Regions from separate parts of the Kitasatospora sp. NPDC057518 genome, predicted to be linked through region 1. Evidence: riboswitches for the same ligand, from Rfam matches in the RefSeq annotation. Region 1 holds a riboswitch; each other region holds the start of a gene.
The links. Region 1 has a riboswitch for thiamine pyrophosphate ahead of ACFU7Z_RS09480 (purine-cytosine permease family protein). Riboswitches for the same ligand answer to the same signal wherever they lie in the genome.
Positions count from the first base shown of each region.

Region 1 (7,561 bases):
CTGCCGGTCACCCAGATCTCGACGCAGTCGGCGCCGTGCGACCCCGACACTCGCTGGGCCGTGCGGCACTGCCATGGTCGATGAAGTCGGCACTTCACGCGCCACCATCAACGCCACCCCCGGACCTCCTTCAGCGTATGCCGAGGGAGAGATGCCCCTTGGTAATGCGTCGGAAACGAGCACCGGACGATCCCGCGAGCCCATTTCGAGTGCGGCGACCGACGGTCGACATCAGGTCATTCCGCGCTCACCCTCCGTCGCCCGGATGCAAGAATTCCGGCAATTTCGCGCGAGGAAGGTTTGACTGCCGACCAGAGTGATCGGATCGGAGGGGTTCGGAGGAGTACGGCCTTCGGTGCGCCGACGGACCACCGGTGGATCACCGGCCGAGCTGCGCCAGTACCTCCGCGGGCCGGTTGGTGATGATCGCGGACACCCCGAGCTCCAGGCAGAGCTCGACGTCGGCCGGCTCGTCCACCGTCCACACGTGCACCTCGTGGCCGAGCTCGCGCAGCCGGGTCACCAGCTGCGGGCGGGCCCGCACCAGCTCGATGCCCGGGCCGGCGATCCGCGCCCCGCCCGGCAGCGGCGAGCCCTCGCGCAGCCGGCCGAGCAGCGGCAGGGTCCGCTCGAACAGGAAGACCCGCCGGTACCGCGGCGCGGCGGCGGCCACCCGGTTCAGCGCGACCGAGGAGAAGCTCATGATCCGGGCCGACGGGCGGTCGCCCTCCCGGGCCGCGCCGATCTTGAACCGCTCCAGGGTCCGCAGCAGCTCGGCCTCCACCCGGCCGCGGAAGCGCACCGGGTGCTTGGTCTCGATCGCCAGGTCCACCGGGCGGCCGCACTCCACCACCAGCTCCAGCAGCCGCTCCAGCCGCAGCACGCCGCGCAGCTCCGGGTCGGTGCTGGGGCGGCCGGTCTTCCAGGCGCCGAAGTCGTACGCCTCCAGCTCGGCGAGGGTCATGGCCGAAACGGTGCCCCGGCCGTTGGAGACCCGGCCGATCCGGCGGTCGTGCACGCAGACCAGCGCGCCGTCGGCGGTGACCCGGACGTCGCACTCCAGCGCGTCCGCGCCCTCGTCGAGCGCGCGCCGGTAGGCCGCGAGGGTGTGCTCGGGCAGGGCGTGGGAGGAACCGCGGTGGGCGATCACCTGGACGGGCGGCACGGTGCGCGCCGCCGCCGAGGACAGGTCTGGGCTGGTCACAGGCCCAACGATAGGCGGCGGAGGTGAAGCGCGGACAAAGACGGCCCCAACCTGTGGGGCCGTCTCCGCACCTGCGGGGCCCGCTCGGGCCCCCGCTCGCTCCGCTCCGTCAGCCCCGGACGGCGCGGCGGCCGAGCGGGGTGAGCGCCCAGGTGGCCAGGGCCGGCACCAGGAAGGCGAACAGCGAGGCCGAGGTCCACTCCTGCGGGGTGAAGTGCAGCGCCTCCTGGGCGGAGGTCCAGAAGTCCGTCCACCAGTCCGCGACCTTGGTCGGCGCGATGAACTGGTAGACCGCGAAGCCCAGGGCCCACGGCAGCAGCATCAGCCAGCGGGACGGCGCGTCGGCGGAGAGGTTCCAGCCGCGCCGGCCGGCGCCGAGGAAGTAGTCCACCACGAGCACCGCCAGCAGCGGCACGAACACCGAGCCGATCAGGCCGAGGAAGCCGTAGTAGGTGTCGGTGAACTCGTCGATCTGCAGCGCCAGCACGGTGATCAGCACGCCGATCGCGCCGGAGAGCACCCGGCGGTCCACCTTCGGCAGCAGGTTCTGCACCGACATCGCGGTCGAGTACACGTTGGCGAAGGACTGGTCGGTCTCGCGCAGCACCAGCACCAGCAGGAACAGCCAGCCGGCCCAGACCCCGAGGAAGGAGTCGAAGATCCGGTTCGGGTCGCCGTCCGACTGCAGCAGCGCCATCAGGCCGAGCACGTAGCACCAGACCTGGGCGACCGTGTAGCCGGAGAAGCTGCCCCAGAACGCCGAGCGCGGGGTGCGCGAGTGCCGGGTGTAGTCGGCGGCCAGCGGGACGAAGGAGACCGACACCGCGATCATCGCGTCGGTGGCGCCGAGGAAGCCGTGCCAGTTGCCCGCGCCCGGGTCCGGCACGCCCTGGCGGCCCAGCTGGACGGTGAAGTACACCATCGCCACCGCGACCGCTCCGGCCACGAAGCGGCGCAGCACCGCGATCGAGCCCAGCGGCCAGATGGTCAGCGCGGTGGTCAGCGCGCCCGCGAGCAGGACGAACAGCCAGCGGTAGCCGGTGGTGTGCGCGACGGTCTGCGCGCCCGCCGAGATGGTCAGCAGCTCGAAGACGCCCCAGCCGATGCACTGCACGATGTTCAGCACCGTCGGCAGGTAGGACAGCCGGGTGCCGAACAGCCCGCGCAGGTTCGCCATCGCGGGGGCGCCGGTGCGGGCGCCGATCAGCGCGGCCACGGCGAGCATCGCGGTGCCGACCGCCGTACCGATCGTGATCGCGGTCACCGCGGCGGCCAGCGACAGCTCGCTGCCGGGGGCGCCGAGCACGGTGGCGGCGGTGGAGAAGCCGATCAGGCTGACGCCCAGGTTCATCCAGAGCGCGAAGTGGTCCCGGAAGCGCAGCGTGCGCGGCGGTTCGGTGTCCAGGACCAGGGGCGCTTCGACGTGCTCGGCGCGTTCCAGGAGGGCGGTCGCGCCCGGCGCGGGGGCGTTCGCGCCGGAGTCGGAGGCGTTCGTACCCGAAGAAGAGGATGGCGAAGCAGGCGGCATGGCCGATACTCCCTACGCCGGCATTACCCGGACAGGTTCCGGCGGTCAGCGCCCCCTCGAACGTCCGTCACTCGTGTGGCGTACGGTCGACATGCGCACTCTCAGCCTGGTGGGTCCAAGCTCCCGCGTGTCAGTTTGGAGCGCCAGGCTAACCGGCGCGGGTGCCGACGCCCAAGGCCGAGGGCGGGGCGGTCCGCATCGCGGACGCCCGACGGGGAGGGGAGCCCCGGCCGTCGGTACAGGTGCCGGAGCCGGTGTCAGTGCCGCTGAGGGTGCTGACGCCAGTGCCGGTGTCGGTGCCGGCTAAGGATTCTTATGAGTTCTTCAGAGGGGTCCTTACGGCAAACGAATCGACAGTGCGAAAAACTATGGTCCTTGGTTCTGCCAGCTATGGAGGTCGTCCGTGAGCACCGAGCGCGAGGTTGGGCCCACCGGGCCGCAGGGGGAGCAGCCCGCCGGGCCGGGGGCGGCCGAGTCCGCTGCCGCGGGCCCCGCTCAGGGCGGGCACAACCCGACCATGGCGTTCCGGCGGGTGCCCGAGCCGGAGGCGGGCGCGGTCGAGGCCGCCGCCGAGGCGGCGCCGTCCGCCGACGCCGTTCCGGCCGAGGAGGTCCCGGCCGGGGGTGGGCACAAGCCCACCGTCGCCTTCACCAAGGTGCCCGCACCGGAGGCACCCGCCGAGCCCGTGGCACCCGCCGCACCCGCCGTACTCGCCGTCGAGGAGCCGGCCGTCGACCCGGCCACCGGCTACATCGACGCGCCGCCGCCGGTCCTGCCGCCCGTTCCGCCCGCCCCGGTGGCCGCCGCACCCGCCGCCCCGGCCCTGCCGCCGGCCGGCAACCCGTACGCCACCCCGACCCACGGCGTCCCCGCCGCCGGCGCCCACGAGGGGTACGGCGCCGCTCCGGCCGCGCCCGCCGCCCCCGCCGCGCACGGCCACCACCCCTTCGGGGCCGGCCAGCCGCTCGGCGGCTGGGGCCCCACCCACGACTCCACCTCCGGCGGCGCCGGCTACCCCGGCGGCCCGGCCGGCCCGCTCGGCTACCCGGCGGAGTACCCCGGCGGCCCCGGCGGCCCGCGCAAGAAGCGCGGCGGCCTGGTCGCCCTGATCGCGGCCGTCGCGCTGGTCGCCGGTGTGGCCGGCGGCGCGCTCGGCGTGTCCGTCTCCGACAGTTCCGACCGCAGGAGCTCCGCGAACGACCACCGCAGCACCACCGTCCAGGCCAGCGACACCCAGAAGAACGAGCCCGTCCCCGGCTCGATCGCCGCCATCGCGCAGAAGGCGCTGCCCAGCGTCGTCACCATCAAGGCGCAGGGCAACGGCGAATCGGGCACCGGCACCGGCTTCGTCTTCGACACCGAGGGCCACATCCTCACCAACAACCACGTCGTCGCGCCGACCCTCAGCGGCGGCAAACTGACCGTCAAGTTCGCCGACGGCAGCTCCTACAGCGCCTCGGTGCTCGGCCACGCCGAGGGCTACGACGTCGCCGTGGTCAAGATCGACAACCCGCCCAAGAGCAAGCTGGCCCCGCTGCCGCTGGCCGACTCCGACAAGGTCAACGTCGGCGACGCCACCGTCGCGATCGGTGCGCCGTACGGCCTGGAGTCCACCGTCACCAGCGGCATCATCAGCGCCAAGGACCGCCCGGTGGCCTCCGGCGACGACACCGGCTCGCAGGCCTCGTACATGAACGCCCTGCAGACCGACGCCTCCATCAACCCCGGCAACTCCGGCGGCCCGCTGCTCGACTCCGGCGGCGCGGTGATCGGCATCAACTCGGCGATCCAGTCCAACGCCTCCGCCAACGGCCGGGCCGGCAGCATCGGCCTGGGCTTCGCCATCCCGATCAACCAGGCCAAGTGGGTCGCGGACACCCTGATCAAGACCGGCAAGCCGGTCTACGCCAAGCTCGACGTGCTGCGCAACGACGACTACAAGGGCGACGGCGCGCAGATCCAGACCAAGGACATCCAGGGCCAGCCCGCCGTCACCCCCGGCGGCGCGGCCGACAAGGCCGGCCTCAAGCCGGGCGACGTCATCACCAAGCTCGGCGGCGTCCCGATCGACAACGGCCCCGCCCTGGTCAGCCGGATCTGGACGCACAAGCCCGGCGAGACCGTCGACGTCGAGTACACCCGCAACGGCCAGACCCTCACCACCAAGGTCACTCTCGGCCAGCGCGAGGGCGACCAGCCGTAACCCCCGCCCGCACCGAAACGTGTGCACCGAACCCCGCCGGACCCGTTAGGCTGACCTCCGCCTGGAGAGCTGCCCGAGCGGCCTAAGGGAACAGTCTTGAAAACTGTCGTGCGGTGACCCCGTACCGTGGGTTCGAATCCCACGCTCTCCGCCGGTAGGAGAACCACCTGCTCAGGGCGGGTGCCGAGACCACTCGGCACCCGCCCTCGGTGTTTCCCGGGCCACGGGCGGGGGCGGGGGTTGACCCTGACACGGTGGCAGGGGGTGGAGTGGTCGCACCATGTTGAACATCGGAGACTTCGCCAGCCACGGCCGGGTGTCGGTGCGGATGCTGCGCCACTACGACGCGATCGGGCTGCTGCGGCCCGCCCGGGTGGACCCAGTCAGCGGCTACCGCTTCTACGAGGCGTCCCAACTGGCCCGGCTCAACCGGGTGATCGCGCTCAAGGAGCTCGGGTTCACCCTGCAGCAGGTGCGGGCCGTCCTGGACGAGCGGGTGGACGCGGCCGAGCTGCGCGGGATGCTGCGGTTGCGGCGGGCCCAGCTCGCCGCGGCGATCGCGGCCGACGAGCTGCGGCTGGCCCGGGTGGAGGCGAGGCTCCGGACGATCGAGAGCGAGGGGACCATGTCCGTGCGGGATGTCGTGGTGAAGCCGGTGCCGTCCGTCCGGGTGGCCCAACTGACCGGTGTGGCCGCGAGTTACGAGCCGGAGGACATCGGGCCGGTGATCGGGCCGCTGTTCGCCGAGCTGTGCCGGCGGCTGGCCGGGGCCGGGATCGAGGCGGCCGGCCCGTCCGTCGCCCACTACCAGGACGCCCCGGAGGGCAACGGCTCGGTGCTGGTCGGGGCCGCCGTCCCGGTCGGCCCGTCGGTGCGGGCGGGCGCGCACGACTTCGAGGTGGTCGACCTGCCGCCGATCGGGGAGGCGGCGACGATCGTGCACCGCGGCCCGATGGACGAGGTCCTGGGCGCGGGCCAGGAGCTGGCCCGCTTCATCGAGGAGAACGGCTACCGCTCGGCCGGCTACGCCCGGGAGCTGTACCTGGAGTGCCCGGAGGACCCGGCGGGATGGGTCACCGAGCTCCAGGAGCCGGTGGTCCGCGGGTAGCCGGGTTTGCCCTCGACCCGGTCGAGGGTCCTAGCGTCACCGGGCATGACCACTGCCGCTGCCACCGCCGACGTCGGTTCGCGGGCCGCGCTGCCCCGGACGTACCTGCTCTGGCTGGCCGGGGTCCAGGCCGGACTGCTGGGCGACGCCGCGCTGTACTTCGCCCTCGGCTGGGCCGCCTCCGCGCACGGCGGCGGCGCGGCCGGGCTGGTCCTGACGGCGGTCACGGTGCCGCGCACCGCGCTGGTCCTGCTGGGCGGCGCGGTCGCGGACCGGTTCGGCGCCCGTCGGGTGATGCTCGTCGGGGACACGGTGATGCTGGCCGCGACCGCCGCGCTGGCGCTGGTCGCGGCCGACCGGGGCACACCGCTCTGGCTCCTGGTCGCGGCGGCGGCCGTGATCGGGACGGTCGACGCCTTCCACCTCCCGGCGAGCGGTTCGATGCCGCGCAGGCTGGTGCCCGCCGACCGGCTGCCCCGGGCGCTCGCCCTGCGGCAGGCCGGCGGGCAGGGCGCCGTCCTGCTCGGGGCGCCGCTCGGCGGCCTGCTGGTCGCGGCCGGCGGGCTGCCCGGCGCGGCACTCGTGGACGCGGTGAGCTTCGGGGTCGTGCTGCTGGTCCTGCTGCGGGTCCGCCCCGGGGCGGACGGGCCGTCCGGTCCGCGGGCCGGCCTGCTGAGCGAGGCCGCGTCCGGCGTCCGGCTCGCCCTGGCCGACCCGCTGCTGCGGGCCGCGCTGCTGCTCACCGGTGCGGCGGCCGGGGCGCTGCTGCCGGTGGTGTCGCTGCTCGGCCCGCTGCTCGCCCGGGCGCACGGCTGGTCGGCCGGGACGGCGGGACTGGTGAGCGGCGGGCAGGCGGCCGGGGTGCTGGCGGTGGCCGTCCTGGTCGCCCGACGGGGCGCGCTGCCCCGGGCCGGCGTGGGGGCGGCCGCCGGGCTCTGTACGGCGTCGGCGGGGATCGCGCTGCTGGCCCTGGCCGCGGGGCCGGTGGCGGCGGTGGCCGGCAGTACGGTGGCGGGCCTCGGCTCGGGGCTCTTCGCCTGCCACCTCGGCCCGCTGGTGCTGACCGGCGCGCCGCCGACCCATCTCTCGCGGGTCCAGGCCCTGCTGACGCTCGTGCAGAGCCTGGCCCTGGTGCTCTCGAACGCCCTGCTGGGCCTGCTCGCGGACGCGGCGGGCGCCGCCCCGCCCACCTTCCTCTGCGCGCTCGCCACCGCCGCGGCCGGCCTCACCGCCCTGGTCACTCCGACCCTCCGCCGGGCCTGAGCCGACCGGTCGCCCGCGCCGGCCCCGGGATCCGGCCGGCACCTCCCCGTACGGCGGCCCTTGCCGCCAGCCCCGGTGCCCGCCCGCCCCCTGCCGTCCGGGCGGTGCCTCGTCCTCCCGCCCGTTCACCTGCCCCTGCCCGTCCCGGCGCCCGCCCCTTCCCGTGGCCCACTTGCCGGCCCCCTGCCGTCCGGGCAGAGTGCGGAGGTGGAGGCGGTCGGGCGGCGAGTGGAGGCGGCGATGAGTGATCTGACG
Region 1 covers NZ_JBHVEU010000064.1:2,366-9,926, reverse strand. The annotation lists gene ACFU7Z_RS09485 (glycerophosphodiester phosphodiesterase) at 380-1,204, opposite strand; gene ACFU7Z_RS09480 (purine-cytosine permease family protein) at 1,314-2,732, opposite strand; TPP riboswitch at 2,725-2,869, opposite strand; gene ACFU7Z_RS09475 (S1C family serine protease) at 3,136-4,935, shown strand; tRNA gene ACFU7Z_RS09470 (tRNA-Ser) at 4,999-5,086, shown strand; gene ACFU7Z_RS09465 (MerR family transcriptional regulator) at 5,216-6,043, shown strand; gene ACFU7Z_RS09460 (MFS transporter) at 6,089-7,306, shown strand; gene ACFU7Z_RS09455 (FAD-binding oxidoreductase) at 7,547-7,561, shown strand, end outside.

Region 2 (7,561 bases), on a different contig from region 1:
GGTGGCTGTCGGCGGTGCCCTCGGTGGCGGTCAGGTTGAGCACGACGGCCGTGGCGCCCGGGGGCACCAGGGTGCCGGCCGAGCCGGAGACGCGGTTGCGCAGGTCCAGGTCGATGGTCTCGCCGGGGCCGAGCCGCGGGTAGCGGCCGCCGGGCTGGCGGGAGTCCAGGATGCGGGTCGGCGCGATCGCGGTGTAGCCGGCCGGGGTGTAGTCGACGGTGACGTTCCGCTCCTCGGTTCGGGTGGTGCCGAACTCGTCGGTGATGGTCAGCCGCACGGTGTAGGTGCCGGGCTTGGCGTACACATGGCGCTCGGAGGACCGGTTCTCCCACGGCTTGGCCGGGCCGTCGCCGAAGTCGTAGGAGTAGCCGGTGATCCGCGAGGGGCTGACGGGGTTGGCCCTGACCGTCACGGCGAGCGGGTCGACGTCGTTCTCCGGGGTCACCGTGAGGTTGGCGCTTAGGGTGCCGATGACCTCGTACGCGCCGCGGTCGCGAAACCCGCCGTTCGGTCCGGTGTTGGCGACGTCCTCGTGGTCGAACGCGTCGTGGCCGAGCAGGTCGACGGTCGGAACGCCGGGCGCCTCGGGGCCGGCCGAGTCGATCACGCTGCGGGCCTGCCAGTTGCCCGCGGAGGACATGGGCACCGACAGGGGCGAGAAATCGAGGTCGAACGGGATCTGGTAGTTCACGTCGTGCTGGCCCTGGCCGGTCCCGGCCTGTAGCTCTGGGGCCATCTTGTAGGCGACGTCAGCCCACTTGTAGCTGGGCCAGCGGTCGGGGTTGTAGGACCAGACGGCGTTGTAGTCGAGGGTGGTTCCGTCGGTCGAGCCGGCGGCCACCTGGATGGCGCTCGCGGCCACGATGTTGTTGGTGATCGTCGAGTGGTCGGACGAGCCGGCCAGGTCGATGGTGACCTCGGGTGTCAGGTTGGTGGTGTTGTGGGTGACGACCGTGCCCGGTGCGTCGGTCACCGAGACGGCCGGCCCCCCGAGCGAGGAGATGAAGTCGTTGCCGGCGATCACCGTCCCGGCGATGCCCGCACCGACCTTCACACCACCGGTGGTCGCGCGGACGACCGAACGCTCGATCCGGACGTGGTCGCTGGCGCCGGTGACGGCGACGGCCGGCCGAGCGATCTTGTCGTCCCGCTGCTCGATCCAGTTGCCGGAGAGCTCGACCCGGCTGACCCCGTCGAGCTCGAAGTGGGTCACGTCGAAGCCGGAGAACACGACGTCGTGCTGGCCGGATATCTTCACCGCCTGTCGCAGCGGGCCGGCGATGACAGGGAAGGTCGACGTCCTGCCCGGGAGGGAGGACAGCTTGCCGATGCGGCCCGTGCCGCGGAAGGTGATCGGCTTGCCGGGCTCGCCGGAGCGCCGGACGGTCACATCCTCGGGGTAGGTGCCCGGCGAGACCTCCACGGTCTGGCCGGGCAGTACCCGGTCGGCGGCGGCCTGGACGGTGCAGAGCGGCTGGGCCTGGGTGCCCGGTCCGCTGTCCTTGCAGAGACCGCCCTGGACGTACAGGACGGCGGTCGGCTCGGCCGCGGCCGCAGGCAGTGGCAGGCCCACCACCGCGGAGACCACGGCGGCGCTCAGCCCGGCCACGTGACGCATGCGCACGATGCATTTCCCCCAAAAGTCGTCAAAGCCGCGAAACCCCGGGTGAGTGCGACCCGGTTGGGCCGTACACACTTTGATGGAGCGTCTGCGGAGTATTGGTGAGCATTATGGGGGCGAGGGAGGACACTTTCGGCCGCGGGGTCGGTGGACGCGGTCGGCCGCCGGCCCGTGAGGCGCTCTGGACCTGCGGCGATCCGCTCGCTACGGTGTTGGGCGTCGTGTGCAGGCAACACCGCCTGCGACGCGGGAGCTCGGAGCACCGGGCTGAGAGGACGCTGACCGGGACGTCGACGGACGGACCGACGGCTGCGTCGACCGCAGGAACCTGACCGGGTAATGCCGGCGTAGGGAGTAGAGGTCAGATGACCACGTTCGAAGCACAGCCGCAGTCTGTCCGGAGCGCCCCCAGCAGCGAGCGCACCGGCTACCCGACCCCGGCCTGGCACAAGGCCTACCGCGAGGGATCGCGCCCCGACCTGCGCGTCCCGTACCGCGAGGTGCGGCTCACCAACGGCGGGACCGTCCCGCTGTACGACACCTCCGGCCCGTACACCGACCCGTCGTACGAGCCCGACGTGCGGCGCGGCCTGCCCGCGCTGCGGGACCCCTGGATCCGCCAGCGCGGCGACGTCGAGGAGTACGACGGCCGCGAGTCGCGCCCCGAGGACGACGGGATCAAGCACACCTCGCCGCGCGGCGGGAACCTGCGCAACCTGGACGCCGTCTTCCCCGGCCGCCCGCGCCGTCCGCTGCGCGGCCGCGATGGTGCCGCCGTCACCCAACTCGCCTACGCCAAGCGGGGCGTGGTGACGCCGGAGATGGAGTTCGTGGCGCTGCGCGAGGGCCTGGCGCCCGAGTTCGTGCGGGCCGAGGTGGCCCGCGGCCGGGCCGTCATCCCGGTCAACGTGAACCACCCCGAGGTGGAGCCGGCCGTCATCGGCACCAACTTCCTGGTGAAGATCAACGCCAACATCGGCAACTCGGCCGTCACCTCCTCGATCGAGGAGGAGGTGGAGAAGATGACCTGGGCCACCCGCTGGGGCGCCGACACCGTCATGGACCTCTCCACCGGCCGCAACATCCACACCACCCGCGAGTGGATCCTGCGCAACTCCCCCGTGCCGATCGGCACCGTGCCGCTGTACCAGGCCCTGGAGAAGGTGGACGGCCGCGCCGAGGAGCTGAGCTGGGAGGTGTACCGGGACACCATCGTCGAGCAGTGCGAGCAGGGCGTCGACTACATGACCGTCCACGCCGGCGTGCTGCTGCGCTACGTCCCGCTCACCGCGCGCCGCAAGACCGGCATCGTCTCGCGCGGCGGCTCGATCATGGCGGCCTGGTGCCTGGCCCACCACCAGGAGAACTTCCTCTACACCAACTTCGAGGAGCTCTGCTCCATCCTCGCCTCCTACGACGTCACCTTCTCGCTCGGTGACGGCCTGCGTCCGGGCTCGATCGCGGACGCCAACGACGAGGCGCAGTTCGCCGAGCTGAAGACCCTCGGCGAGCTCGGCCGGATCGCCCGCGAGCGGGACGTCCAGGTGATGATCGAGGGCCCGGGCCACGTCCCGATGAACAAGATCCGGGAGAACATGGATCTCCAGAAGGAGATCTGCGACGAGGCGCCGTTCTACACCCTCGGCCCGCTGACCACGGACGTCGCCCCCGGCTACGACCACATCACCTCGGGCATCGGCGCCGCGATGATCGCCTGGTGGGGCACCGCGATGCTCTGCTACGTGACCCCCAAGGAGCACCTGGGCCTGCCCAACCGGGACGACGTCAAGACCGGCGTGATCACCTACAAGATCGCCGCCCACGCCGCCGACCTGGCCAAGGGCCACCCCGGCGCCCAGGCCTGGGACGACGCCCTCTCCGACGCCCGCTTCGAGTTCCGCTGGGAGGACCAGTTCAACCTGGCCCTCGACCCGGAGACCGCCCGCGACTTCCACGACGAGACCCTCCCCGCCGAGCCCGCCAAGACCGCGCACTTCTGCTCGATGTGCGGCCCGAAGTTCTGCTCGATGAAGATCTCCCAGAAGATCCGCGACGAGCACGGCGACGGATCCACCGCCGTCTCCAGTGAGTTCGACGCCGAGGCGCTGGCCGGCATGGCCGAGAAGTCCGCCGAGTTCGCGGCCCAGGGCAACAAGGTCTACCTCCCGCTGGTGGACTGACCCGGGACGCCGGAGCGCCGCCCCGATCAGCTCGGGGCGGCGCTTTCGCGGTCCTCCGCTACCTCCCGGCGTCGGGGCCGGCGACCGGTGCGGCGGCCTCCAGCGTGCGGCGGATCACCGCCGAACCGTGCTCGACGGACTCGGCGATCGGTGCGGCCAGGGCCTCGGGCAGGACGTCGGTGTGCCACACGAACCTCGTCCGGCCGCCGGCCTCCGGAAGGGCCTGCATGGACGCGTGGTGGTGGGACGGGTGGAGGCTGCCGCCGACGACCGTGTAGGCGACCCGCATCGCCTCGTGGTCGAGGTCGACGAGCCGTTCGAGCACGATCGTGCCGTCGGCGAAGGTGACGGTGCGCGTGTCCGAGCTCAGCACGGTGTCGGTGACGAACCCGGGCGCCAGCCGCTCGTGCACCGCGCCGTAGTCGCTGAGCACCGACCACACCGCTTCGGGGCGGGCGTCGATGACGAGTTCCTTGTGGATCGAGGCCATGGGTGGTCGACTCCTCGTCAGGCCGAAGCGATGCAGAACAGGTGGCCCTCGGGGTCGGCGAGAACGGTCCAATCGCCTTCGCCGGGCTGGAACTCCGGCCTGGTCGCCCCCGCCGCGAGCAGCTCCTTCACCGCGGCCTCGGGGTCGGCGACGGCGAAGTCGAGGTGGGCGTGCTTCGCGGCGTCGGGCCAGCCGGGCCCCCGGTAGCCGGCGACCCGCTGGAAGGCCAACCGGACCGGTCCCGCGCCGAGTTGGACGAAGTCGTCGTCGGCCTGCCCGAGGTCCCAGCCGGTGACCTGGCGGTAGAACCCGGCGAGGGCCCGGGGGTCGGCGCAGTCGATGGTGATCGCGGTGAGCTCCGCGTGGACGGCCATGGATGGCTCCCTTCCTGTCGTCACGTGGGCCCCAGCATCCGGGGTGACGGCACCGGAGGTCTTGAAGATCCTTGCGGGCCGTCCTGTCGTACCCGGCGGGTACCGTCCGCGGCATGCTGTCCGCATCGACCCTCGCCGCCCGGCCGGAGTTCACCGTGACCGTGGTGGGGTGCCGCTCCGACCACACCCGGTGGTCGCAGCCGGAGAGCCGCGACGACCACCGCCTGGTGCTGGTGCGACGCGGCAGGTTCCGGCGGTCGGCCGACGGCACCGACACCGATCTGGACGCGACCACGGCCTACCTGGGCGCGCCCGGCGAGCAGGAGCGCTTCGCGCACCCGGCCGGCGGCGACGTCTGCACGTCGGTCAGGTTCGAGCCCTCCCTCCTCGGGCGCCCGCCCGCCGCGACGACGGTGTATGTCGACGCGCGCGTCGACCTCGCCCACCGCCGTCTGGTCGCCGCCGCGGGCACCGGCGACATCGACTACGCGCTGGCGGAGGAACTGCTCCGCCTCGTCGCGGCCGCTGTCGGTGAGCCGACCGCCCGCGCCCGGCGGGCAGGCAGGCCGGCCGACCGGGCGCTGGCCGCGGCGGCGCGCGAGGCGATCATCGAGGAGGCCCCGGAGGCCGGTGGGCTCTGCGCGCTGGCCGCGCTGCTGGAGGTGTCGCCCTACCGGCTGAGCCGGGTGTTCTCCAGGGAGACGGGCGTCTCGCTGACCCGCTACCGCAACCGCGTACGCGTCACCCGGGCCATGGACCGGATCGTCGAGGGCGAACCCGGCCTCGCCGCCCTGGCGGCCCAGCTCGGCTTCGCCGACCAGGCGCACCTGACCCGCGTCGTCCGCGAGCACGTGGGGCACACACCCACGGCACTGCGCCGGCTGCTCGCCCCGGGCCCGGGCCCGTCATGAGCCGGCGGGGCGGGGTCACGCGGGCACGGTGACGACCAGGTCGGGGGCGAGCAGGCCGGCGGCGCGGTCCGCGGTCAGCGCGCCGAGGATGTAGCCGTCCTCGTCGACGACGGGCCAGACCGCGAGGTGCTTGATCCGCATGGCGATCGCGGCCAGGGCCAGGCCCATGGTCGGCCAGGCGAACGGGCCTCGCTGGTGGGTGGTCGAGCTGATCGCGGTCCGCTCGGCGTACCAGGAGCGGGTGAGGAACGGATGGAGTCCGGTGCGGGTGACCAGCCCCTCGCAGCGGCCGTCGTGGCCGCGGACGAGCAGGTAGTCGAGGTGGGCGCCGCGGAGGACGTCGTCGGCCTGGTCGACGGTGCTGTCGTCGGCTATCTGGTAGTCGCAGGGGTCCATGGCATCGGCGACCGTGAGGCCGTGGCAGGGTCGTGCGGGCTGGGGCGAGTGAGTGGTCACGGCGTTCACCGCTTCCCGTCTCCGGCCGCCCGCCGGAGCGGGGCCTGCCGGGCTGTCCTTCACCCAGAACGAAGCCGGAACGGGACCGGGATGCGGGTTGCCCTGGATGTCTCCGAGGCTACTCCCCGGGCGGACGGGGCGGCGGGCGGTGCGCGGGACGGGGCGGAGAGCGGGGCGGCGGTCGGCCCGGGGGAGGCCGTGGCGGAGTAGCGTGGGAGGCAGCCAAGGACATTCCGCACACCGGCATCAGCGTCGACGTCGCCCTGGGTCATGACGGGTCCCTCGTGGACCGGACGGGCGGCCTCAGATGATGCCGATCCCCCTCCCCAACCCTTCGCCCACAGGGCCGTGGACGGTGCCCGGTGCGCCGCTGCTGCCGCGCCTGGAGCTGGAGCCGACGCAGTCGCGGGAGGGCGTCTTCGACGGGGCCTGGTGGCCCCGCTCGAACCAGGTCAGCACCGAACTGCCGGACCTGATCACCGCGCTCGGCGCCCACTTCGGGCGCATCCTCCGGGTCGGCCTCGACACCTCGGCGTGGGACGGTGTGCCCCGGTCCGTGATGGCGAACGGCCTGATGATCAGGATCAACTGGTTCCCGGGCAGCGACGCGACGATCAGCGTCACCCGGGGCCTCCAGGACCACTTCCTGCTGCTGGTGGTGCCGCCCGGCACCGACCCGACGACGGCCGCCTCGGCGATGGCCGGCGCCTCCGCGACCGGGAACCACACCCCGGCGGCGGAACTCCTGCTCGGCTGACGGCCGTCGGCGCTGCGCGGGCAGCGGGCAGCGGGCAGCGGGCAGCGGGCAGCGGGCACCGGCTCCGGGTCAGGCTCAGGAGAGCTCGTCGGAAGAGCTCCGGAGAACTCGTCGGAAAAACTTTCGCGGGGAGCGATGAGTTCTCGGGGCGGTCCCGGTCTACCCCTGTGCAAGCGACAGACGTGACCACGGAGGAGATTCCGAGATGACCGAGAACCTGGGCGAGCTGACCATCACCCGCGAGCTGCCGGGCGCCCCCGCCGCCGCGTTCGAGGCGTACTTCGAGCCGGAGCAGTTCGTCCGCTTCTGGGGTCCGGTCGGCACCCACGTGCCGCTGGACACCGTGACCATCGAGGCGAAGGAGGGCGGGCGCTACGACAGCACCATGGTGGTCGACGAGACCGGCGACCGGTACCCGCTGAAGGCGGAGATCACCGAGATCCGGGCGGGCGAGTTCTTCGCGATGGTGGAGGAGGGCTCGGGCATGCGGTCCACCCTCACCTTCACCGGGCTCGACGAGGGCCGCACCCGGGTGGTGCTGCACCAGACCGGGGTGCCGGAGATGTACCGCGGCCCGGAGGCCGAGGCGGGGCTGAACTCCAGCTTCGACCGGCTGGTCGAGCACCTCGCCGGCCGGAGCTGACCCGGCGGCCGGCCGCGTGCCGTCCCGGCCCGGTGCTCGGGCCGGGGGCGGCGCCGCTCGGCGGTCGGCGCCCTTCGGCGGTCGGCGCCGCTCAGCGGTCGGCGTCCTGGGGGTACCAGCGGAGTTCGA
Region 2 covers NZ_JBHVEU010000135.1:2,791-10,351, forward strand. The annotation lists gene ACFU7Z_RS16385 (PKD domain-containing protein) at 1-1,618, opposite strand, end outside; TPP riboswitch at 1,858-1,992, shown strand; gene thiC (phosphomethylpyrimidine synthase ThiC) at 1,987-3,801, shown strand; gene ACFU7Z_RS16395 (SRPBCC family protein) at 3,860-4,291, opposite strand; gene ACFU7Z_RS16400 (VOC family protein) at 4,309-4,665, opposite strand; gene ACFU7Z_RS16405 (helix-turn-helix domain-containing protein) at 4,779-5,576, shown strand; gene ACFU7Z_RS16410 (CBS domain-containing protein) at 5,592-6,032, opposite strand; gene ACFU7Z_RS16415 (DUF5994 family protein) at 6,340-6,789, shown strand; gene ACFU7Z_RS16420 (SRPBCC domain-containing protein) at 6,995-7,432, shown strand; gene ACFU7Z_RS16425 (VOC family protein) at 7,524-7,561, opposite strand, start outside.
Region 2: it holds a riboswitch for thiamine pyrophosphate, as region 1 does, so the genes downstream of both, thiC (phosphomethylpyrimidine synthase ThiC) here and ACFU7Z_RS09480 (purine-cytosine permease family protein) in region 1, are expected to answer to the same signal.

Region 3 (7,561 bases), on a different contig from region 1:
CCGCCCGGGCACCGGCCGCACACGACCGAGCCCGCCACCGTCGGTACGGTGACGGACTCGTGAACACCCGGCGTCGGCGCGGCGGGAGCAGGCCCCCGCAGCGCCCGCTCAGCGCTGGTGCAGTCCCAGGTTCTGGTAGATCTCCAGCGTCGCCGTCGAGTGGTTCAGCGTGATGAAGTGCAGACCCGGCGCGCCCTCGGCGAGCAGGCGCTCGGCCATCGCGGTGGCGTGCTCCATGCCGATGGCCCGCAGCGCCGCCGGGTCGTCGATGGCCGCCCGCAGACGGGCCTCCAGGTCGACGGGGAAGGCCGAGCCGCTGAGCTGCGGGAAGCGCTCCAGCTGCTTGGCGTTGGTGACCGGCATGATCTCCGGGATGATCGGCGTCTCGCAGCCGGCGGCCGCCACCCGGTCGCGCAGCCGCAGGTAGTCGTCCACCTCGAAGAACATCTGGGTGATCGCGTAGTCGGCCCCGGAGCGGATCTTCGCCACGAAGTGCCGGATGTCCTCGTCCCAGTCGGTCGAGCGCGGGTGCATGTTCGGGGAGGCCGCGACGCCGACGCAGAAGTCGCCGATCCCCTTGATCAGCTCCACCAGCTCGTACGCGTAGGTGACGCCCTCGGGGTGCTTGACCCACTCGCCCATCGGGTCGCCGGGCGGGTCGCCCCGGACCGCGAGGACGTTGCGCACGCCCTGGTCGGCGTACTGGCCGATGATGTTGCGCAGCTCCGCGATCGAGTGGTCCACCGCGGTGAGGTGGGCGACCGGGGTCAGGGTGGTCTCGGTGGCGATCCGGCCGACCATGTTGACGGTGCGCTCGCGCGAGGAGCCGCCGGCGCCGTACGTCATGCAGACGAAGTTGGGGTCGAGCGGTTCGAGCCGGCGGATGGCGTCCCAGAGCTTCTGCTCGCCGGCCTCGGTGCGGGGCGGCATGAATTCGAAGGAGAAGGAGCGCTTGCCGGCCGCCAGGAGTTCGCGCACCGTCAGTGCGCGATCCGTTCTCGTGGAAGCGATTCCGAGTGCCATGCTGGCAGGCTATCCGGCGTTCGAAGGGGCCGGACAACCGTATTCCATCTATTGAGACAACTGATGGAAGACGTTCCGTTTCGCCCCGGAACGGCTCCGCCGCCCCTCCCCCGTACCCCGGGCCGAGCCGCTCGCACAGCCGTTCCCGGCCGCACCGCTACGCTTGCTGCACCCCAGAGAACCAGCGGAGCCCCATCGTGACCTCGTCCAGCACCCGGCCGGCCAGCCCCGGTTCGGCCCTCAGTGCGGCCACCAGTGCGGCCACCAGTGCGGCCGGCAACGCGGCCGGCAGTGCGGCCAACCCCATGGACGTGGAGGACGTCCGCACCCGTGTCAACGCGGCGCTCGCCGCGTTCATGGACGGCCAGTCCGTGCTCCTCGACAAGATCTCGCCCCAGCTGGCCCCCGCCGCCGACGCGCTGCGCGACTTCCTGCTGGACGGCGGCAAGCGGCTGCGCCCGGGCTTCTGCTACTGGGGCTGGCGCGGCGCCGGCGGCCCGGCCGCGGGCGCGACCGGCGAGGCGATCGCCAACGCGGCCGCCGCCCTGGAGCTGCTCCAGGCCAGCGCCCTCGTCCACGACGACCTGATGGACCGCAGCGACACCCGCCGCGGCCTGCCCTCGGTCCACCGCCGCTTCGAGGCGCTGCACCGCGACAGCGGCTGGCGCGGCGACCGCGAGCAGTACGGCGCCTCGGCCGCGGTGCTGCTCGGCGACCTGCTGCTGATCTGGTGCGACGAGCTGTTCCTGCGCTCCGGCCTGGAGCCCGCCGCCGTGCTCGCCGCCAAGCCGGTGTTCGACCTGATGCGCACCGAGGTCATGCTCGGCCAGTACCTGGACGTGCTGGAGCCGGTGGCCGGCGACTCGACGGACGAGGGCGCGCTGGAGCGGGCGCAGACCGTCCTGCACTACAAGTCCGCGAAGTACACCATCGAGCGGCCGCTCCAGGTGGGCGCGCTGCTGGCCGGCGCCGGGCCGGAGCTGGTCGAGGCGTACGGGGCGTTCGGGCTGCCGCTGGGCGAGGCCTTCCAGCTGCGCGACGACCTGCTCGGCGTCTTCGGGGACCCGGCCGTCACCGGCAAGCCGGCCGGGGACGACCTGCGCGAGGGCAAGCGCACCCTGCTGGTCGCGCACGCGATGCGGGGCCTGCCGGCCGCCGACGCCCGGCACCTGGACGAGCGGCTGGGCGCGCCGGACCTGGCGGCCCCGGAGGTCGCCGAGCTGCGCGGGCTGGTCGCCCGCAGCGGGGCGCCGGAGCTGGTGGAGCGCCGGATCGAGGAGCTGATGCGGCAGTCGCTGGCCGCGCTGGAGGCGGCGCCGCTCGCCGACGAGCGGGCCCGTACGGTGCTGCTGGCACTGGCCGAGGCCGCCACCGTCCGCAAGTACTGAACGCACTGACGGGCGGCGACGGCCCCGGGCCGGTCCTACGGGTCCTGCCGGTCCTGCGGGTCCTGCGGGTCCTACCGGGATCCGGGAGGCTCAGAGCGCGGCGCGCACCCGGCGGGACAGCTCGGCGGCGGCCGCCCGGGGGTCCGCCGCGGCCGTGATGGCCCGCACCACGACGACCCGGCGGGCACCGGCGGCGAGCACCTCGTCCAGGTTGCCGAGGTCGATCCCGCCGATCGCGAACCACGGCCGGTCGGTGTCCCGCTTCGCCGCGTACGAGACCAGGCCGAGGCCCGGGGCCGGGCGGCCCGGCTTGGTCGGGGTCGGCCAGACCGGGCCGGTGCAGAAGTAGTCCACCCCGGGCTCGGCGATCGCCGCGTCCACCTCGGACTCGGCGTGGCAGGAGCGGCCGATCAGCACGTCCTCGCCGAGGATCGCCCGGGCGGCCGGCACCGGCAGGTCGTCCTGGCCGAGGTGCAGCACGTCCGGCCGGGCCGCGTGGGCGACGTCGGCGCGGTCGTTGACGGCCAGCAGCTTGCCGTGCCGGCGGCAGGCGTCGGCGAAGACCTCCAGAGCCTCCAGCTCCTGCCTGGCCTCCAGGCCCTTGTCGCGCAGCTGGACGATGTCCACCCCGCCCGCCAGCGCCGCGTCCAGGAACTCGGCGAGGTCGCCCTGCTCCCGGCGGGCGTCGGTGCACAGGTACAGCCGGGCGTCGGCGAGCCCGGCGCGCGGCGTGTCCGCCGCCATCAGATCAGCATCGCCTGGGCGCGGCGCTTCACCTCGGTGCCGCGGTTCTCCCGCAGCGCCTGGATCGGGCTGCCGGGCAGCGACGGGTCCTCGGTGAAGAGCCACTCCAGGATCTCCGCGTCGTTGTACCCGCAGTCCCGCAGGACGGTCAGGGTGCCGGACAGGTGCTTGACCAGGCCCGGGCCGTCGATGAACGCGGCCGGGACCTGCAGCGACTTGTTGGGGCCGCGCCGGACGGCGATCAGGCCGCCGTTCTTGACCAGGTCACGCACCTCGGTGACCCGGACCCCCCACTGCTCCGAGATGTCGGGCAGGTACATCCAGTCGGTGACCAGGGATTCAATCTTGCTTTCGATCTCACTCACGCCACCAGACTGCCACCTCCGCGGCCCACCGCGCACCAGACCTGCCCCGCGCCTACCCCGCGACGGCCGCCTTCAGCGGTACCGCGGGGTCGGCCGCCCGGGCCGGGTCCAGCGCGGTGCCGCGCTCGATCAGCCGCCGCCCCTGGGCCAGGTCGCGCGGCCGGTCCACGGTCAGCAGCGCGCTCGGCACGCCGTCGCGCAGCCAGAGCACCGACCAGTCGGCGCCCCGCGGGTCGCCGCGCCGGACCAGCTCGTCGCCCTCGGCGTGCCGGCCGGCGTACTGGACCATCCGCCCGAACTGCTCGGACCAGAAGTACGGCACCGGGTCGTAGGCCGGCGCGTCCGCGCCCAGGACGACGGCGGCCACCGCCTCGCCGGACCGCAGCGCGTGGTCCCAGTGCTGGACGGCCAGCCGGGCGCCGGCCCGGGCCGAGGGGTAGCTGACGCAGTCGCCGGCCGCGAAGACCCCGGGCACCGAGGTGCGCAGCCGCCCGTCCACCACGACGGCGCCGGTCGCGTCCAGCTCGACCCCGGAGCCGGCCAGCCAGCCGGTCGCGGGGCGGGCCCCGATGCCGACCACCACCTCGTCGGCGGGCAGGTGCGAGCCGTCCGCCAGCAGCACCGCGCCGGGCTCGACGGCGGCCACGCCGACCCCGCAGCGCAGCTCGACCCCGGCCTCGGCGTACCAGGCGGCCATCGCCGAGCCGAGCTCCGTCGGCAGCGCGCCGGGCAGCGGCGCCGGACCGGCCTCGACCACCGTCACCTCGCAGCCCGCCGCGCGGGCCGCGGTGGACACCTCGGCGCCGATCCAGCCCGCGCCGACCAGCACCAGCCGCAGCCCGGGGCGCAGCAGCGCGCGCAGCGCCAGGGCGTCGTCCAGGGTGTGCAGCAGGTGTGCCCGCTCGGCGCCGGGCAGGGCGCGCGGCACGGCGCCGGTGGCGATCACCAGCGAGCCGTACGGGAGGTCGCCGCCGTCGGTGTGCAGCACGCCGGGGGTGAGGCCGGTGGCGCGGCGGCCGGTGAGCAGCTCGATGCCGAGCTGCCCGTAGTCGATGTCCAGGGCGGTGGAGTCGGCCTTGCCGAGCAGCACGTCCTTGGAGAGCGGCGGCCGGTCGTACGGCGCGTGCGGCTCCTCGCCGACCAGCGTGATCCGCCCCTGCCGGCCGCCCTGCCGCAGCTTGAGGGCGCACTGCGCCCCGGCCAGCCCGGCTCCGACGACGACCACCCGATCCGTTCCGCTCAGCTCTGCCACGCCCGCCACTGTACTCAGCGCGACGCGGCGGCCTCCGGGCCGTCCGCCCCGCGTACGGGCCTTCGGCCGGGCCGACCCCCGGCGTTAAGGTGGGAGGACCACACGGGAGCCCGGCGGACCGGGCTGAGAGGCGGGCTGACACGGCCTGCGACCGTCCGAACCTGATCCGGGTCATACCGGCGAAGGGAGAAGAGCAGCCTTGTCACGCTTGCCATCAGGCACCCATGCCGACGTGCTGGTGATCGGCGGGGGCGTCATCGGCCTCGCCGTCGCCTGGCGCACCGCGCGGCGCGGGGCGCGGAACGTGATCGTGGTCGACCCCGCCCACGGCGGCGGGGCCGCCGGGGTCGCGGCCGGGATGCTCGCCCCGGTCACCGAGCTCCAGTACGGCGAGGAGCCGCTGCTGCGCCTCGGGATGGCCTCGAACGAGCGGTACGAGACCTTCGCCGCCGAACTCTCCGAGGCGAGCGGCGGCCTGGACACCGGCTACCGCCGCTGCGGCACGATCGCCGTCGCGCTGGACTCCGACGACCGCGAGGAACTGCGCGAGCTGTACGCCTTCCACCAGCGGCTGGGCCTGGACTCGACCTGGCTGACCGGCCGGGAGGCCCGCAGGCTGGAGCCGATGCTGGCCCCCGCCGTCCGCGGCGCCCTGCACGCCGCGGACGACCACCAGGTGGACCCCCGACGCCTGCTCACCGCCCTGGTCGCCGCCTGCGGGCGCGCGGGCGTCCTGCTGCACCGCGCCGAGGCCGTCGAGCTGCTGGTCGAGGACGGCCGCGCGACCGGCGCCCGGCTGAGCACCGACGAGACCGTGACCGCCGACCAGGTCGTGCTCGCCGCCGGCCCGCACAGCCACCGGCTGCCCGGTCTGCCCGAGGGGGTGCTGCCCGCGATCCGCCCGGTGAAGGGGCAGGTGCTGCGGCTGCACGTGCCGGAGGCCTACCGGCCGTTCCTCTCCCGCAACGTCCGCGCCGTGGTCCGCGGCCGGCACCTGTACCTGGTCCCCCGGGAGAACGGCGAACTGGTCGTCGGCGCGACCACCGAGGAGCAGGGCTACGACACCACCGTCACCGCCGGCGGGGTGTACGAACTCCTGCGGGACGCCCACGAGTTGGTCCCGGGGATCACCGAACTCCCGCTGCGCGAGACCTCGGCCGGACTGCGCCCCGGCTCGCCGGACAACGCCCCGCTGCTGGGCCCGACCCCGCTGCCCGGGCTGGTCGCCTCCACCGGCCACTACCGCAACGGCGTGCTGCTCACCCCGGTGACCGCCGACCTGGTCTCCGAGTACCTGGTCACCGGTGAAGTCCCCGAGCTCGCAAGGCCGTTCACCCCCACCCGGTTCTCCTCCGAATCCCCCGTCGCGAAGGCCTCCGCATGACCGAGATCGCCCCGAACGAGCACGCCCCAGACGAGAACGCCGTGCACGAGGACGCCCCGAACCCGGTCGCCCCGGCCGAGATCGCCCTGACCGTCAACGGCGAGCCCCGCCGGGTGCCCGCCACGACCACCCTCGCCGAGCTGGTGGCCTCCGTCAGCGCCGCCAACACCGGCGTCGCCGCCGCGCTCAACGAGGCCGTGGTGCCGCGCGGTTCGTGGCCCGGGACGGCACTGGGCACCGGCGACCGGATCGAGATCCTCACCGCCGTCCAGGGAGGCTGAGCCATGGCCGACGATCTGCTGACCATCGCCGGGACGGCCTTCTCCTCCCGACTGATCATGGGCACCGGCGGCGCCCCCAGCCTGGAGGTCCTGGAGCGCGCGCTGCTCGCCTCCGGCACCGAGCTGACCACCGTCGCGATGCGCCGGGTCGACGCCACCACCCAGGGCTCCGTCCTGGACGTGCTGACCCGCAACGGCATCCGGGTGCTGCCCAACACGGCCGGCTGCTTCACCGCCGGCGAGGCCGTGCTGACCGCCCGGCTGGCCCGCGAGGCGCTCGGCACCGACTGGGTCAAGCTGGAGGTGATCGCCGACGAGCGCACCCTGCTGCCCGACCCGATCGAGCTGCTGGACGCCGCCGAGACGCTGGTCGACGACGGCTTCACCGTCCTGCCGTACACCAACGACGACCCGGTGCTGGCCCGCAAGCTGGAGGACGTCGGCTGCGCGGCCATCATGCCGCTGGGCTCGCCGATCGGTTCGGGCCTGGGCATCCGCAACCCGCACAACTTCCAGCTGATCGTGGAGGGCGCGGGCGTCCCGGTGATCCTGGACGCGGGCGCCGGCACCGCCTCCGACGTGGCGCTGGCGATGGAGCTGGGCTGCGCCGCGGTGATGCTCGCCTCCGCGGTGACCAGGGCTCAGGACCCGGTGCTGATGGCCGAGGCGATGCGGCACGCCGCCGAGGCGGGCCGGCTCGCCCACCGGGCCGGCCGGATCCCGCGCCGCTTCCACGCCGAGGCCTCCTCCGCGATGGCCGGCCGGGCCGACCTGGACACCCGCGAGCACCCGGCGTTCTGAACCGTCGCGCATGTCACAAGCCGGTCCCGGAGGCGGTGTCCGCCGGGACCGGGCGGTCCCGCACCCTAGACTCTCCGAGTGGACATGGCACTGCACGACCCCCTGATCGGCGCCCTGCTCGACAACCGGTACCGGGTCGAGCAGCGGATCGCGACCGGCGGGATGTCCACCGTCTACCGGGGCACCGACACCCGGCTGGACCGGGTGGTCGCGCTCAAGGTGATGCACCCCTCGCTGGCCGGTGACGAGGGCTTCACCGCCCGCTTCATCCGCGAGGCCAAGGCGGTCGCCAGGCTCACCCACCCCAACGTGGTCAACGTCTT
Region 3 covers NZ_JBHVEU010000119.1:7,055-14,615, reverse strand. The annotation lists gene metF (methylenetetrahydrofolate reductase [NAD(P)H]) at 109-1,023, opposite strand; gene ACFU7Z_RS15065 (polyprenyl synthetase family protein) at 1,221-2,411, shown strand; gene thiE (thiamine phosphate synthase) at 2,502-3,155, opposite strand; gene ACFU7Z_RS15055 (Rv2175c family DNA-binding protein) at 3,155-3,520, opposite strand; gene ACFU7Z_RS15050 (NAD(P)/FAD-dependent oxidoreductase) at 3,573-4,781, opposite strand; TPP riboswitch at 4,865-4,977, shown strand; gene thiO (glycine oxidase ThiO) at 4,981-6,156, shown strand; gene thiS (sulfur carrier protein ThiS) at 6,153-6,437, shown strand; gene ACFU7Z_RS15035 (thiazole synthase) at 6,441-7,238, shown strand; gene pknB (Stk1 family PASTA domain-containing Ser/Thr kinase) at 7,323-7,561, shown strand, end outside.
Region 3: it holds a riboswitch for thiamine pyrophosphate, as region 1 does, so the genes downstream of both, thiO (glycine oxidase ThiO) here and ACFU7Z_RS09480 (purine-cytosine permease family protein) in region 1, are expected to answer to the same signal.